3 regions of the Pantoea sp. PA1 genome follow, and region 1 is predicted to be linked to each of the others. Evidence: predicted binding sites of a transcription regulator. Region 1 holds the regulator's gene; each other region holds the start of a gene.

The links. Region 1 encodes ArgR, which controls arginine synthesis, uptake and breakdown. Its sites were predicted from a motif close to ANTGAATAAAAATACANT; they were not measured.
Region 2: a site for ArgR is predicted at 1,887-1,904, ahead of argF (ornithine carbamoyltransferase). Genes of this name have one in related genera too.
Region 3: a site for ArgR is predicted at 2,378-2,395, ahead of argC (N-acetyl-gamma-glutamyl-phosphate reductase). Genes of this name have one in related genera too.

What each region holds. Positions count from the first base shown of each region.
Region 1 is NZ_JBXGEE010000004.1:31,657-36,236, reverse strand. Features, by position in the region: gene mdh (malate dehydrogenase) at 176-1,114, opposite strand; gene argR (transcriptional regulator ArgR) at 1,543-2,013, shown strand; gene yhcN (peroxide/acid stress response protein YhcN) at 2,522-2,785, shown strand; gene AC1V0D_RS15725 (YdgH/BhsA/McbA-like domain containing protein) at 2,860-3,123, shown strand; gene yhcN (peroxide/acid stress response protein YhcN) at 3,215-3,478, shown strand; gene AC1V0D_RS15715 (barstar family protein) at 3,532-3,801, opposite strand; gene AC1V0D_RS15710 (NAD-dependent succinate-semialdehyde dehydrogenase) at 3,857-4,580, opposite strand, start outside.
Region 2 is NZ_JBXGEE010000002.1:250,984-255,563, forward strand. Features, by position in the region: gene pyrB (aspartate carbamoyltransferase) at 1-572, opposite strand, end outside; gene argF (ornithine carbamoyltransferase) at 857-1,864, opposite strand; gene rraB (ribonuclease E inhibitor RraB) at 2,027-2,443, shown strand; gene miaE (tRNA isopentenyl-2-thiomethyl-A-37 hydroxylase MiaE) at 2,500-3,261, shown strand; gene AC1V0D_RS11960 (hypothetical protein) at 3,623-4,580, shown strand, end outside.
Region 3 is NZ_JBXGEE010000008.1:117,081-121,660, forward strand. Features, by position in the region: gene ppc (phosphoenolpyruvate carboxylase) at 1-829, opposite strand, end outside; gene argE (acetylornithine deacetylase) at 1,183-2,331, opposite strand; gene argC (N-acetyl-gamma-glutamyl-phosphate reductase) at 2,499-3,503, shown strand; gene argB (acetylglutamate kinase) at 3,518-4,294, shown strand; gene AC1V0D_RS21005 (argininosuccinate synthase) at 4,319-4,580, shown strand, end outside.

The DNA of each region.
Region 1 (4,580 bases):
AAAGCCAATCCCTGGCCGCTCGGCCCGTGCCGTCCATGGCGCGGGACGCTTTCCTCTTCTGCCCGTGTTCCCTGTACTCTGAACGTCTCAGTGGCGGTCAGAGGCTTCTGATTTGATATTGTCATGAATGCAAAACGCCCGACGAAAGCCGGGCGTTTTCAGTCAGCGACGTCTGCTACTGCTTAACGAACGCCTCTCCCTGTTCGATATCTTTCTTCAGGGTTTCCAGCATGCCTGACAGCGCCTGCTGCTCATACGCACTGAGTGTGCCGATCGGCTTGCGTTCAGCAATCCCGTTTTTACCCAGCAGCAGCGGCTGTGAGAAGAAGCGCGCATGTTCGCCCTCGCCTTCCACATAGGCACACTCCACCACGTTCGCTTCGCCATTCAGCGCGCGTACCAGTGACAGCCCGAAACGCGCAGCTGCCTGCCCCATCGACAGCGTGGCCGAACCGCCACCGGCTTTGGCTTCCACGACCTCGGTGCCGGCGTTCTGAATACGTTTGGTCAGATCCGCCACCTCCTGATCGCTGAAGCTCACCCCTTTAACCTGAGAGAGCAGCGGCAGAATGGTCACGCCAGAGTGGCCGCCAATCACCGGTACTTCAACCTGGTCAGGCTGCTTGCCTTTCAGCGCCGCGACAAAAGTATTGGCGCGAATGATATCCAGCGTGGTGACGCCAAACAGACGGTTCTTATCGTAGACGCCATGCTTTTTCAGCACTTCCGCCGCGATAGCAACGGTGGTGTTGACGGGGTTAGTGATCACCCCGATCAGGGCTTTTGGCGCGGTTGCCGCCACCTGTTCTATCAGGTTACGGACGATACCGGCGTTAACATTAAACAGGTCCGCACGATCCATACCGGGTTTGCGTGCGACACCTGCTGAAATCAGGACCACGTCGGCACCTTTCAGGGCTGGCGTCGCGTCTTCTCCGCTGAACCCTTCAATAGTGACGGCAGTGGGAATATGGCTGAGATCAACGGCAACACCCGGTGTCACCGGGGCGATGTCATACAGTGAGAGTGCTGAACCTGCCGGAAGCTGGGTTTTGAGCAGAAGTGCGAGCGCCTGGCCTATGCCGCCAGCGGCACCGAGAACGGCAACTTTCATTCTTGACTCCTTATTAAGGTGGGGCAGAGATGGGCCGAAATTCTATCTGTGTCAGACCTTAATCAACTGCTCAGGCGATAATGATAATCCGCTGTTAATTCTACGTGTTTTCACACTTAATCGCCGGATTCAAAAGTTACTTATCATGTCGCCTGAATGACCGACAACCGTGCCGTCGTCAGACAGAGAACGGCTATGTTCGTTTTCTGTTACTACACCACCAATAGTATAACAACTTTGCAACCTTCGCCTTTCGGGGCTGTGACAGGGGTTTTGGTCTGAAGGGATTTATTTGCTATTATCGCCGCCCGCTAGCCGCCCGAACCCTGCTCATCAATCGACCGATTGCATAAAAATGCATTTAAATGCATAATCACCACTCTGCCGCGGGCGGATGCGCGGTTATTCTTTCTATTTATTGGTAACCTATGCGAAACCCATCGAAACAAGACGATCTGATCAAGGCTTTCAAGGCCTTATTAAAAGAAGAAAAATTCAGTTCCCAGGGCGAAATTGTTCAGGCGCTTCAGGATGAGGGCTTTGAAAATATCAACCAGTCCAAAGTCTCGCGGATGCTGACCAAGTTTGGCGCAGTGCGCACCCGTAATGCCAAAATGGAAATGGTCTATTGCCTGCCTGCCGAGCTGGGTGTGCCGACGACCACCAGCCCGTTAAAAAACCTGGTGCTGGATATCGACTACAACGATGCGCTGGTGGTCATTCACACCAGTCCGGGCGCAGCACAGCTGATTGCACGCCTGCTGGATTCATTAGGAAAGTCGGAAGGAATTCTTGGCACCATTGCCGGGGATGACACCATCTTTATTACCCGTGCGCGTGATTTCACGGTCAAGCAACTGCACAGCGCGATCCTCAACCTGTTTGAACAGGAACTCTGATCGCGGACTGGCGGCCAGCCATCCTGAGCCTGGTCGTCAGTTCATCTCTCTGCCCGCGCTTTCTCTGCGGTTTGCGCTTCTCCTCTTCCCGTTACGCGCTCCTCTCGTGACTACCGTTCTGCGAGGCTTGCCCCCGTTTTCAGGCAGCAGGCTGGTGGTCAGATAGCGTCGTCTGCTTCACCTTTTGCGCTATTTTACACTGCTTTACATCACTAAACCGGCCGCATTGCCCGGATCCAGATCAAACACCAGCCCGATATACCGCCTTCTTTCGCACGAAACGTTAAAGTCATTTATCCCCTTGTTTCTGCTGTTAAAACACGCTCAAAGCTCATTTTTCACCCTGTTTTTATAACGTCCGGTTATTAAAAGTAGCCATAAGGATAAAGAATCACAAAAAAACATTATTAGCGCGGTATTAATTTCTGACGTTATTAGTCCTATACTTCTTTTCGTGATGCAAATCACACTAACTAAAAAGATAAAAACAGACGACGAGGAAAATTTCATGAACGTAAAAACTACCATCGCTGCTCTTAGCGTGCTCTCTGCCCTGTCATTCGGTGCTGTGGCAGCAGAATCTATCACCGCCTCTCAGGCACAGGATCTGCAGGCTGTCGGCACCATCAGTGTCAGCGGTGTAGCGGGCTCACCGATGGATATCCGACAGAAACTGAGCGACAAAGCCGATCAGCAGGGCGCAAAAGCCTATCGCGTCATCGAGGCTTACAACAACGGCAATTACCACGCGACCGCCGCGCTCTATAACTAAGGCGTCGCCTCACTCCGTCTGACGCGATAAGCCGCGTGCCGGAGAGCGTAAGCAGAATTTCAGGAGAGCAGAAAATGAAAATCAAACTTGCCATCGCTGCACTGAGCATCTCCCTGTTTTCAGCAGGTGCCAGTGCCGCCAGCCTGGTTTCCAATGAACAGGCGCAGGGTTTGCAGTCAATGAACCAGACCATCAGCATTGCGGGCCGTAACGGCGACCAGACGCATATCCGTCAGGTCCTGTCGGAGAAAGCGGATGCGCAGGGCGCAAGCCACTATCGCATCATCGAAAACAACCAGGACAACACCTGGCATGTGACCGCTGAGTTGTATAAATAATTCACCGTGATGACGCCTTGTGGCGTTGAAACTATCGACGACCCGCACCAATGATTAACCGCAGGTTGTTGAATGTAATGAGGAAACGAACATGAACATCAAAACAACCATCGCTACAGTCAGTCTGCTTTCCGTTATGGCTTTCGGCGCTTCCGCCGCGCAGCTGGTAACCGGCGATCAGACGCAGAACCTGCAGCCTGCGGGCACCGTAACCATCAGTGGTACCGCGGGTGCACCGATGGATTATCGCGCTGAACTGTCTCAGAAAGCCGATGAACAGGGTGCCAGCGCCTATAAAGTGATCGAGGCGCGTACCGGTGACAACTACCACATCACCGCACAGCTTTATAAGTAATTCCTCGTCACTATCATGACGAACCCTTTGGCCCCGCTCGCCGGGGCCTTTTTTCATCTGACGTTAAAGTGAAGCTGACCTTCCAGCTCCTCTTCAGCTTCATCAAAGAGTAAAATCAGGGCCCCATAACGCCGTCGCTGTCCTCTGCCCAGATTGATGAACTCAATCTCCAGCGGCATCGGGAGCAGATCCCCCGTCACCACATCCCATAACCCATCCAGATCGCAGATGCGACGCTCATCCAGCGCGAATCGCTCGCTGAACTGGCGGAAAAAATGGGCCTGGTCGACAATTTCATTAAAATCAAAACGCTCGGTTTTCATGCTGACGGCTCCCATGCTCCGTCTGCGGGCGACCTTCGCCGCCCGTGCCCTTCTGCTAGCCCAAACCGCCCAGATGCAGCGCTTTGACCTCCAGATACTCTTCCATGCCGAGTACCGAACCCTCACGGCCCAGACCCGACTCTTTGACGCCGCCAAAGGGTGCCAGCTCGGTTGAAACGGCACATTCGTTAATGCCGATCATGCCACTTTCCAGCGCCGCTGAAACGCGGAACACCCGCTGCAGATTCTGCGTGTAGAAGTAGGCGGCCAGGCCAAATGGCGTATCATTGGCGCGGCGGATCACCTCATCTTCATCATCGAAGCGGAAGCAGGCGGCAACCGGGCCAAAGGTCTCTTCCTGAGCAAGCTGCATCCCTTCGTGTGCTTCGGCGATCACGGTTGGCTGCCAGAAGTTGCCGCCCAGCGCATGGCGCTCGCCGCCGGCCAGCAGTTTGCCACCTTTTGCCAGCGCGTCATTGACGTGCTGCTCCACTTTCTCCACCGCCGACGCTTCAATTAATGGCCCGACAATCACGCCCTCGTCCAAACCATTACCCACCTTAAGCTTGTTCACCTCTGCGGCCAGCTGCGTGGTGAAACGATCGTAAACACGATTGTGGATATAGAAACGGTTCACACTGACGCACACCTGACCCGCATTGCGGAATTTGTTCGCAATAGCACCCTGTACGGCGGCATCGATGTCGGCATCGTCAAAGACGATGTAAGGCGCGTTACCGCCCAGCTCCATGGACACTTTCTTCATGGTTTCGGCCGCA
Region 2 (4,580 bases), on a different contig from region 1:
TCGGGCGCGATAAAGAAGAAGCGGTTGCCATCAAACTTCGCCAGCGCCTGGGTCAGGGAGTGCACGGTGCGGCCATATTTCAGATCCCCCACCATCGCCACGTTCAGGTTATTCAGGCGGCTCTGGGTCTCCTGGATGGTGAAGAGGTCGAGCAGGGTCTGGGTCGGATGCTGGTTGGCCCCGTCACCGGCGTTCAGAATCGGGATGCCGCCGGAAAACTCCGTCGCCAGCCGCGCCGCGCCCTCCTGCGGATGACGCATCACAATCGCATCCACATAGGTGCCGATGACGGAAATGGTGTCGGCCAGGGTTTCGCCTTTTTTGCCCAGTGACGTGTTGCTGCCGTCAGCAAAGCCCACCGCTGAGGCACCCAGACGGTGAATCGCGGTTTCAAACGACAGGCGGGTGCGGGTCGAGGCCTCAAAGAAGCAGCTGGCAATCACCTTGTGCTTCAGCAGTTCCGGCTGCGGATGGGCTTTCAGCTGAGCGGCGGTGTGCAGCGCCAGCTCCAGCTCTTCACGACTGAGGTCGTTAATTGAAATGATGTGCTTGCGGTATAGCGGGTTAGCCATAACTCTCTCCTCTGCGCGGCCGGATTGCGGACAAAAAAAAGCCCCTGCTTAAGGGGCTTTTTTAAGATCGGGTCGATGACCGAAAGAAACAGCAGCACCGCCTGCGGTCAGGCGTGATGGCGCGTCAAATTGTCCGCTGTGCTGTCGCATATTTCCTCCGGCAAATTGGGGCGCATTATACCCGTTCGCGGTGGCGCAGCAAGGGAAAACGTTTGCGCTGCGGAGAGGGCCGGGGCGACAGGCGGGCGACAACCTGTGGCGTCAGCCCGCCTGCCGCCGGACGATCAGCGCTGGCCCAGCGTGGCCACCATCACCGCTTTGATGGTGTGCATCCGGTTCTCGGCCTGGTCGAAGACAATGCTGTGCGCCGACTCAAACACCTCGTTGCTCACCTCCATACCGTTAGGCAGATCGTACTGTTCCGCCATCTGCTGACCCAGCGTGGTCTGATCGTCATGGAAAGCGGGCAGACAGTGCAGGAATTTCACCTGCGGGTTGCCGGTCAGATCGAGCATCGCCCGGTTAACCTGATAGTCACGCAGCAGGGCGATACGCTCTGCCCAGACCTCTTTGGCTTCGCCCATCGACACCCAGACATCGGTGTAGATGAAGTCTGCGCCTTTGACGCCGTCGGCAATGTTGTCGGTGAGGGTGATAGTACCGCCGGTCTGACGGGCGACCTCACGGCACTCTGCCACCAGTTGCGCCTCGGGCCAGCAGCTTTCCGGGGCTACCAGGCGCAGATCCAGTCCGGTCAGCGCCGCCGCTTCCAGCATCGTATTACCCATGTTGTTGCGTGCGTCACCGACATAGACCAGCGTCATGTCGCTGAGTTTTTTGCCCGGCAGGTGCTCCTGCATGGTCAGCAGGTCGGCCAGCAGCTGGGTCGGGTGAAATTCGTCTGTCAGGCCGTTCCAGACCGGCACACCGGCATGTTCCGCCAGCGTTTCAACCAGCGTCTGACCGTAACCGCGATACTGGATGCCATCGTACATCCGGCCCAGCACCCGCGCCGTGTCGCGCATCGACTCTTTATGGCCGATCTGGCTGCCACTCGGGCCGAGATAAGTGACGTTAGCACCCTGATCGTAAGCGGCAACTTCGAAAGAGCATCGGGTACGGGTCGAGTCTTTTTCGAAGATGAGCGCGATGTTTTTGCCTTTCAGGTACTGCACTTCGCTGGCGCTTTTTTTCGCCTGCTTTAATTCAGCGGAAAGGGTAAGCAGGTGATCCATTTCGGCGGGGGTAAAATCCAGAAGCCTGAGGAAATGGCGCTGATACAGCTGACTCATACAACACTCCGGTAATCATTAAAGTGAATTAAAATTCAATCTAACCGTATGAATATGCATTTTCAAGAGCGGGTGCCAATAAACTTGTCGTTTTGTGTAGTGGCGCGACAGGCAGTGTGGGAAAATAGCGGTTTATTGCCGAACTCAGAGAGGAACATCGTTATGGCATATGAAGCATTGCTGGAAGAGCAGCGTGAAGAGACGCGGCAGATTATCGAAGAACTGCTGGAGGATGGCAGCGATCCCGATGCGCTCTATACCATCGAGCACCATCTCTCATGCAATAATTTTGATTCGCTGGAAAAAGCGGCCGTTGACGCCTTTAAGCTGGGTTATGAAGTGACCGAGCCGGAAGAGCTGGAGCTGGAAGATGGCACGACCGTCATGTGCGTTGACATCCTCAGCGAATCGGCGCTGAAAGCAGAACTGATCGATGTGCAGGTTGAGCAGCTGGTTAACCTGGTCGGTAAATACAACGTCGATTATGACGGCTGGGGCACCTATTTCGAAGATCCCGATGCCGAAGAGGAAGATGACGACGCTATCGACGATGAAGATGATGATGGTGTTCGCCACTAAGTCGCCCGGGCGGAGCCCTCTCCGCCTCTTACCTTCTCCTGCTCTGTTCTGACATCATGAATTACGCACCGCTACTCGAACCAATCTGTCAGTTTCTGCACTGCCGCACGCCGCAAGCCTGGATTGATGAGGCGCGCAAGCCGGAAAACCTGACCCTGCTGCTGACCGACCATCTGGTGTGCGAACTGAAAGCCGCGCAGACCGCGGTATGGTTAATCCGTAAGTATGTTGCCGACAAGCCGAGCGGCGAGGCGATTCTCGCCTGGCTGAAACCCTATGAAGACTTCATCTTCCGCGAAGATGGCGACAGCGACTTTATCAATGCCCATAAAAATCTGACCAAACGCATCATCGTGCGCAATGCGCTGCCCTGGGCCGATGAGCTGGTGGAAAAGATGGTGCTGCTGATTAAAGAGGAGCTGCATCACTTCTATCAGGTGTGGGAGATTATGCAGTCACGCGGACTGGTCTATCAGAAGATCACCTCCAGCCGCTATGCAAAATCTCTGCTGCGTGAGGTGATCACCCATGAGCCGGAAACGCTGGTGGATAAGCTGATTTGCGGCGCTTACATTGAGGCGCGATCCTGCGAACGTTTTGCCAGTCTGGCTCCCTGGCTGGATGATGAGCTGGCGAAGTTCTATCTGTCGCTTCTCCGCTCCGAGGCGCGCCACTATCAGGATTACCTGACGCTGGCTGCGCAGATCGCGGCAAAAGATATCGCGCCACGGGTGCAGGCGATTGGCCGGGTCGAGGCGAAGCTGATTAGCGAGCCGGACACGGAGCTGCGTTTTCACAGCGGCGTACCCGCCTGGTGAATCCCTGAGGGCACCCTGATCGGGGTGTCTCTTTTTCTGATTGGGTGATCGCGTTTATATTTCCTGCGTGGCGCTGTTTTAAATAACGCGCTGTGTAACGCTTTATTTTAAATCACGCTGGCAGACAAAGATATTTTGTGCCACCTATCACATAACGGCTTTTTTACGCTGACTTTCCGCCCTTAAATAAATATAGTCCCGGAGTCAGTGCGGGATTGTTATTTTTTTAAGCAAAACCCGACTCGCTGCCCTTTTTAACAGAGGGCAGTGGGTCGGGTTTTTTTATGGGTTAACGGCACCAGGTCACCCTTATTGTCATGGGGTGACGGATTTTTAATATCGCCAGGTGAAGGACTTCATAATGAAAGGAAAACGTTATTCTCTGTTATTTGTTTCGCTATTTTTGACCCTTTGCTGGGGAAATGTTAATGCGTCCGGCATTCAGACCTCCTCCGGATTATGGCGTGACGCTGCGCTCGATCTCAGACTGCGCAACCACTGGAAGTATCTCAAGGAGAACGAAGCGCAGCCCACTGCGGTTCACAACGCCTGGGGCCAGGCCGCGACGTTCGATTTTCGTTCCGGTTATCAGTGGGACCTGCTCGGGTTTGATGCGACCTATACCCGCGCCGTACGCCTGGGCGCCAGCGACTACTTCTCCACGCGCGGTCTGCTCTATGACAGCGGCGGGAACATGGAAAAGCGGAATGCGCACGGCTTCAGCAAATTCAGTCAGCGCTATCTTAAGCTGAAGCTCGGCAACCGCGCGCTGCGGTTCGAGGGTAAGGCGGGCTGGCAGGAACTGAAAAATATCGGTGTGCTGACGACCACGGATCGCCTGTCGCGCAACAGCTATGCCGGCTACAGCGGTGCAGTGACGTGGCAGAATGCCCGGCTGGATCTTGCCATGGTTAACAAAGCCATACGGCACGACTCGGGTAAAACGCTGGCGCTGCAAACCCAGGCCCGGCAAAAAATCGACGCCATTTACACCGCGGCGCTGAGCTACAAAGATAGCGGTCACGCGCTGGCCTATGCGTTTGGTGAGGCCGAACGCTATCAGCGCCGTCATGTCATTGAGGCAGGCTATTCCCTCTCGCCACACTGGTCACTGGCTTCGCAGATCTATGGCAGCCAGGCGCTGGAAAAGTATAAAAGTATGCCCGCCAGCAAAAGAACCTTTGATCACCAGGCATGGCACTATGTCGGGGAGGCCATCTGGAAGCAGGGCGCCTGGACGCAGAGGCTGGCTGCTGGCTGGACCTCCGCCCCTAAAAAGCAGGCGGTGGGCTATTATGCCCGACCCCTGACTAAAAATA
Region 3 (4,580 bases), on a different contig from region 1:
CAGTGGCTTTCCAGCGGCTCAGCTGCATAGCATGACGGGTGATCGACGCCGTCACATTCGGGTTGCCGTCGCGGTCGCCGCCCATCCAGGAGGTGAACCGGACCGGCACGAAATCCACCGGCAGCTTAATGCCAAACGCCTCTTCTACCTGTTCGTTCAGCTCACGCAGAAAGGCAGGAACGCCTTCCCACAGGCTGTTTTCCACTACGGCAAAGCCCCATTTGGCTTCATCAATAGGGGTGGGACGGTATTTGCGGATTTCATCGGTGTGCCATGCCTGCGCAACTAGCTGGCGCAGGCGGCGCATAATCTGGTTACGTTCGTAGTCAGAGACATCGCTGTGGTCGAGCTGTTTCAGGCAGCTGTTAACTTCGACCAGCTTGTGAATCAGGGTACGGCGGGTGATTTCGGTCGGATGCGCGGTCAGCACCAGCTCCAGCGACAGCGACTCAATGGCTGCCAGAATGTCGCTTTCACGGATATCTTTCTGCTGTTTCAGGGTCTCAAAGGTCTTTTTCAGCAGTTCCGGGTGATTCGCCCCTTCGCCACTCTGGGAAATGGTCTGATACTGCTCGGCCACGTTGGTGAGGTTAAGAAACTGGCTGAAGGCGCGTGCAACCGGCAGAAGCTCTTCGTTGGAGAGATTCTGCAGCGTATTGAGCAGTTCTTTACGATGTGTGTCATTGCCTGCACGGGATGACTTGGAGAGCTTACGGATGGCTTCAACCTGGTCGAGGATGTTCTCGCCCAGAGCTTCCTTAATCGTATCCCCGAGCAGTTTGCCGAGCATACTGACATTACTTCGCATTGCGGAATATTGTTCGTTCATTGGACCCTGACACCCTTATCGTCTTGAAAAACTTCTACACCCGACCTTTCAGGCAGCAGAAAAATCGGCAACGTTCTGCTCCCGCTAATCTACAGGGAACCGGCTCCGTTGCCGCCTGTCAGCATTCTGAAACGTTCTGGATAGTCACCCGGTGGGCATAACAACGTCTTTTATCTAGCCACGTAATGTTGCGTTCGTCAAATGCGTTAAAGTGGGCTGAACAGGTTGCTAAATAACGGAAATTCGAAGAATTTATCGGGAACAAAGCGGGATAAGTTATTCTTATTGGTAAATCCCGCAGAATGAGGGGGCATTTTACTGTTAATACAGTGAAATGCCCCATTTACTGTCAATCAGTGACAGAAATGCTGCACAACCTGACTGATAAGCGCGCGTGTCGGCTTAATAAATGCAGTATCAATAAATTCATCTGGCTGATGGGCTTGATTAATGGACCCTGGCCCCAGTACCAGCGTCGGACAGAGCTGCTGAATAAAAGGGGCTTCGGTGCAGTAGTTAACGATTTCGGTCGGCGTGCCCAGCAGTTTTTCCACCACACTCACCAGCTCATGATTCGCCGGACACTCATAGCCGGGAATCGGCGGATGCAGTTCGGCCACTGTGACACGGCCTGGCCAGCGTGCGCTGACCGGAGCCAGCGCCTCGTTAAGCAGCCCATCCAGATCGCTGAGCGACAGGCCCGGCAGCGGACGGATATCCATATGCAGTTCACAGCAGGCGCAGATACGGTTAGCGGCATCACCGCCATGAATATGGCCGAAGTTCATGGTGGGATAAGGGATGGCAAAGCCATCATGGTGATAACGCTCCTGCAGGGTCGTGCGCAGTTGCATCAGATGGGTAATCGACTCATGCATCAGTTCAATGGCGTTCACGCCGCGTGCCGGATCGCTGGAATGGCCCGATTTCCCTTCAATGCGGATCACATTCGACAGGTGTCCTTTGTGTGCCCGCACCGGCTTGAGTGAGGTGGGTTCACCGATGATGGCGCAGTCGGGACGCAGCTGCGTCGATTCAGAGAAATATTTCGCGCCGGCCATCGTGGTCTCTTCATCGGCCGTGGCAAGAATATAGAGCGGCTTGCTGAGGGTGCTGACATCCACATCCCGCAGCGTATCGAGAATAAAGGCGAAGAAACCTTTCATGTCTGCCGTACCCAGGCCATAGAGCTTGTTGTCGTGCTCAGTCAGGGTAAAGGGATCGCGTGTCCAGCGGCCATCATCAAAGGGAACGGTATCGGTATGCCCGGCTAACAGCAGGCCGCCCGCGCCGGTTCCGGTCCGCGCCAGCATATTAAATTTATTGCGGGTGCCGGGTACAGGCTGCACTTCCACGCTGAAGCCGAGGTCACGAAACCAGCCTGCCAGCAAATTGATTAAAGTTTCATTACTCTGATCCAGAGCCGCATCGGTTGCGCTGATCGACGGTGTGGCGATTAACTGGCGGTAGAGTTCAATAAAAGGCGGTAATTTTGTCTTCACTGTTGACGGTCCTTGGGTTAGGATGTATCCATATTCATGCATTAATAGTGAATAAAAATACATTAACGTCCTCTGCAAGGAAACCTTAAATCACTGCAGAAGACTGAGTGGGTTACGGGGCAAGGCCGCGGCCCGGGACGTGCGACTGTAAAAGGGGTTACAGCCTGATGTTGAATACGCTGATCGTTGGTGCCAGTGGTTATGCTGGAGTAGAGCTTGCCACCTTCCTGAATCGTCATCCACATATCAACATAACCGCTTTAGCGGTTTCGGCGCAAAGCCCTGATGCAGGTAAGCGCTTGTCCGATCTTCATCCGCAGCTGAAAGGCGTGGTGGATCTTCCGCTGCAGCCACTGAGCAGCGCGGCGGAGTGGGCAGACAAAGTGGATGTGGTCTTTCTGGCGACGGCGCATGAAGTCAGCCACGATCTGGCTCCGGAATTTCTTAAGGCGGGTTGTGTGGTGTTCGACCTGTCGGGCGCTTTCCGGGTCAATGACGCTGAGTTCTACACTCGCTTCTATGGCTTCACCCATCAGCATGGCGACTGGCTGGACAAAGCCGTTTACGGCCTGGCGGAATATCAGCATGAAAACATCCAGCAGGCGCAGCTGGTGGCCGTGCCGGGTTGCTATCCGACCGCCGCGCAGCTGGCGCTGAAACCGCTGGTGGATGCCGGACTGCTAAACGACGCGCAGTGGCCGGTCATCAATGCCACCAGTGGCGTGAGCGGTGCCGGCCGTAAAGCCAATGTCGGCACCAGCTTCTGCGAAGTGAGCCTGCAGCCTTACGGCCTGTTCAATCATCGTCATCATCCGGAGATTGTGGCCCACCTTGGCACCCCGGTGATCTTCACCCCACATCTGGGCAGCTTCCCGCGCGGTATCCTGGCGACCATTACCTGCCGTCTGAAAGCGGGTGTCAGCCGCGAAGATATTGCCGCCGTTTTCCATCGCGCCTATGACAATAAGCCGCTGGTGCGTTTCTATGACCAGGGTGTGCCGGCGCTGAAAGCCGTCGTGGGCCTGCCTTACTGCGACATCGGATTTGAGACGCAGGGCGAGCATCTGATTGTCGTGGCAGCCGAAGACAATCTGCTGAAGGGTGCGGCATCGCAGGCGGTGCAGTGCCTGAACATCCGGTTCGGCTTCCCAGAAACGCAGTCACTGATTTAACGGACAAATAAACCATGACCAATCCATTGATTATCAAACTGGGCGGTGTGCTGCTGGACAGCGAAGAAGCGCTGGCCCGCTTGTTTGAAGCGCTGCTGAAATATCGCAGCACCCATCAGCGTCCACTGATCATTGTCCACGGCGGCGGTTGCCTGGTGGACGAGCTGATGAAAAAGCTGGCGCTGCCGGTGATGAAGAAAAATGGCCTGCGCGTCACCCCAGCCGATCAGATCGACATCATTACCGGTGCGCTGGCGGGAACCGCCAATAAAACGCTGCTGGCCTGGGCGAAAAAATCGGGCATCAACGCGGTTGGCCTCTGCCTGGGTGATGCGGGCATCGTGAATGTCACTGCCTTCGATCCGGAACTTGGCCATGTGGGCCACGCCATGCCAGGCGACCCGGCACTGCTGAATACGCTGCTGGCGGCGGGTTACATGCCGGTGGTGAGCTCTATTGGCATCACTGAGGGCGGCGAACTGATGAACGTCAACGCCGATCAGGCGGCGACGGCACTGGCTTCAACGCTGGGCGCGGATTTAGTTCTGCTCTCCGACGTGAGTGGTATTCTCGACGGCAAAGGTCAGCGCATCGAAGAGATGACCGCTGACAAAGCGGAGCAGCTGATCACCCAGGGCATTATTACCGATGGCATGATTGTGAAAGTGCACGCGGCGCTGGATGCCGCGCGTACGCTGGGCCGCCCGGTCGATATCGCCAGCTGGCGTCACGCTGAGCGGCTGCCTGACCTGTTTAACGGCGTGTCGATTGGCACCCGGATTCTCGCTTAACGACTCTGATTCAAGGATTACGAAATGCAAACGCAAAACATCAAAAAAATCGTTCTGGCTTACTCCGGTGGTCTTGATACCTCGGCAATCATTCCATGGCTGAAAGAGAACTACGGTGGCTGTGAAGTGGTCGCTTTTGTGGCGGATATCGGTCAGGAGCGTGGCGATCTGGAAGGTGTTGAGAAGAAAGCGCTGCAGTCTGGCGCCTCGGAATGCCACGTTGTGGATCTGCGTGAAGAGTTTATCAGCGACTACGTTTACCCGGTGCTGCAGACCGGTGCGCTCT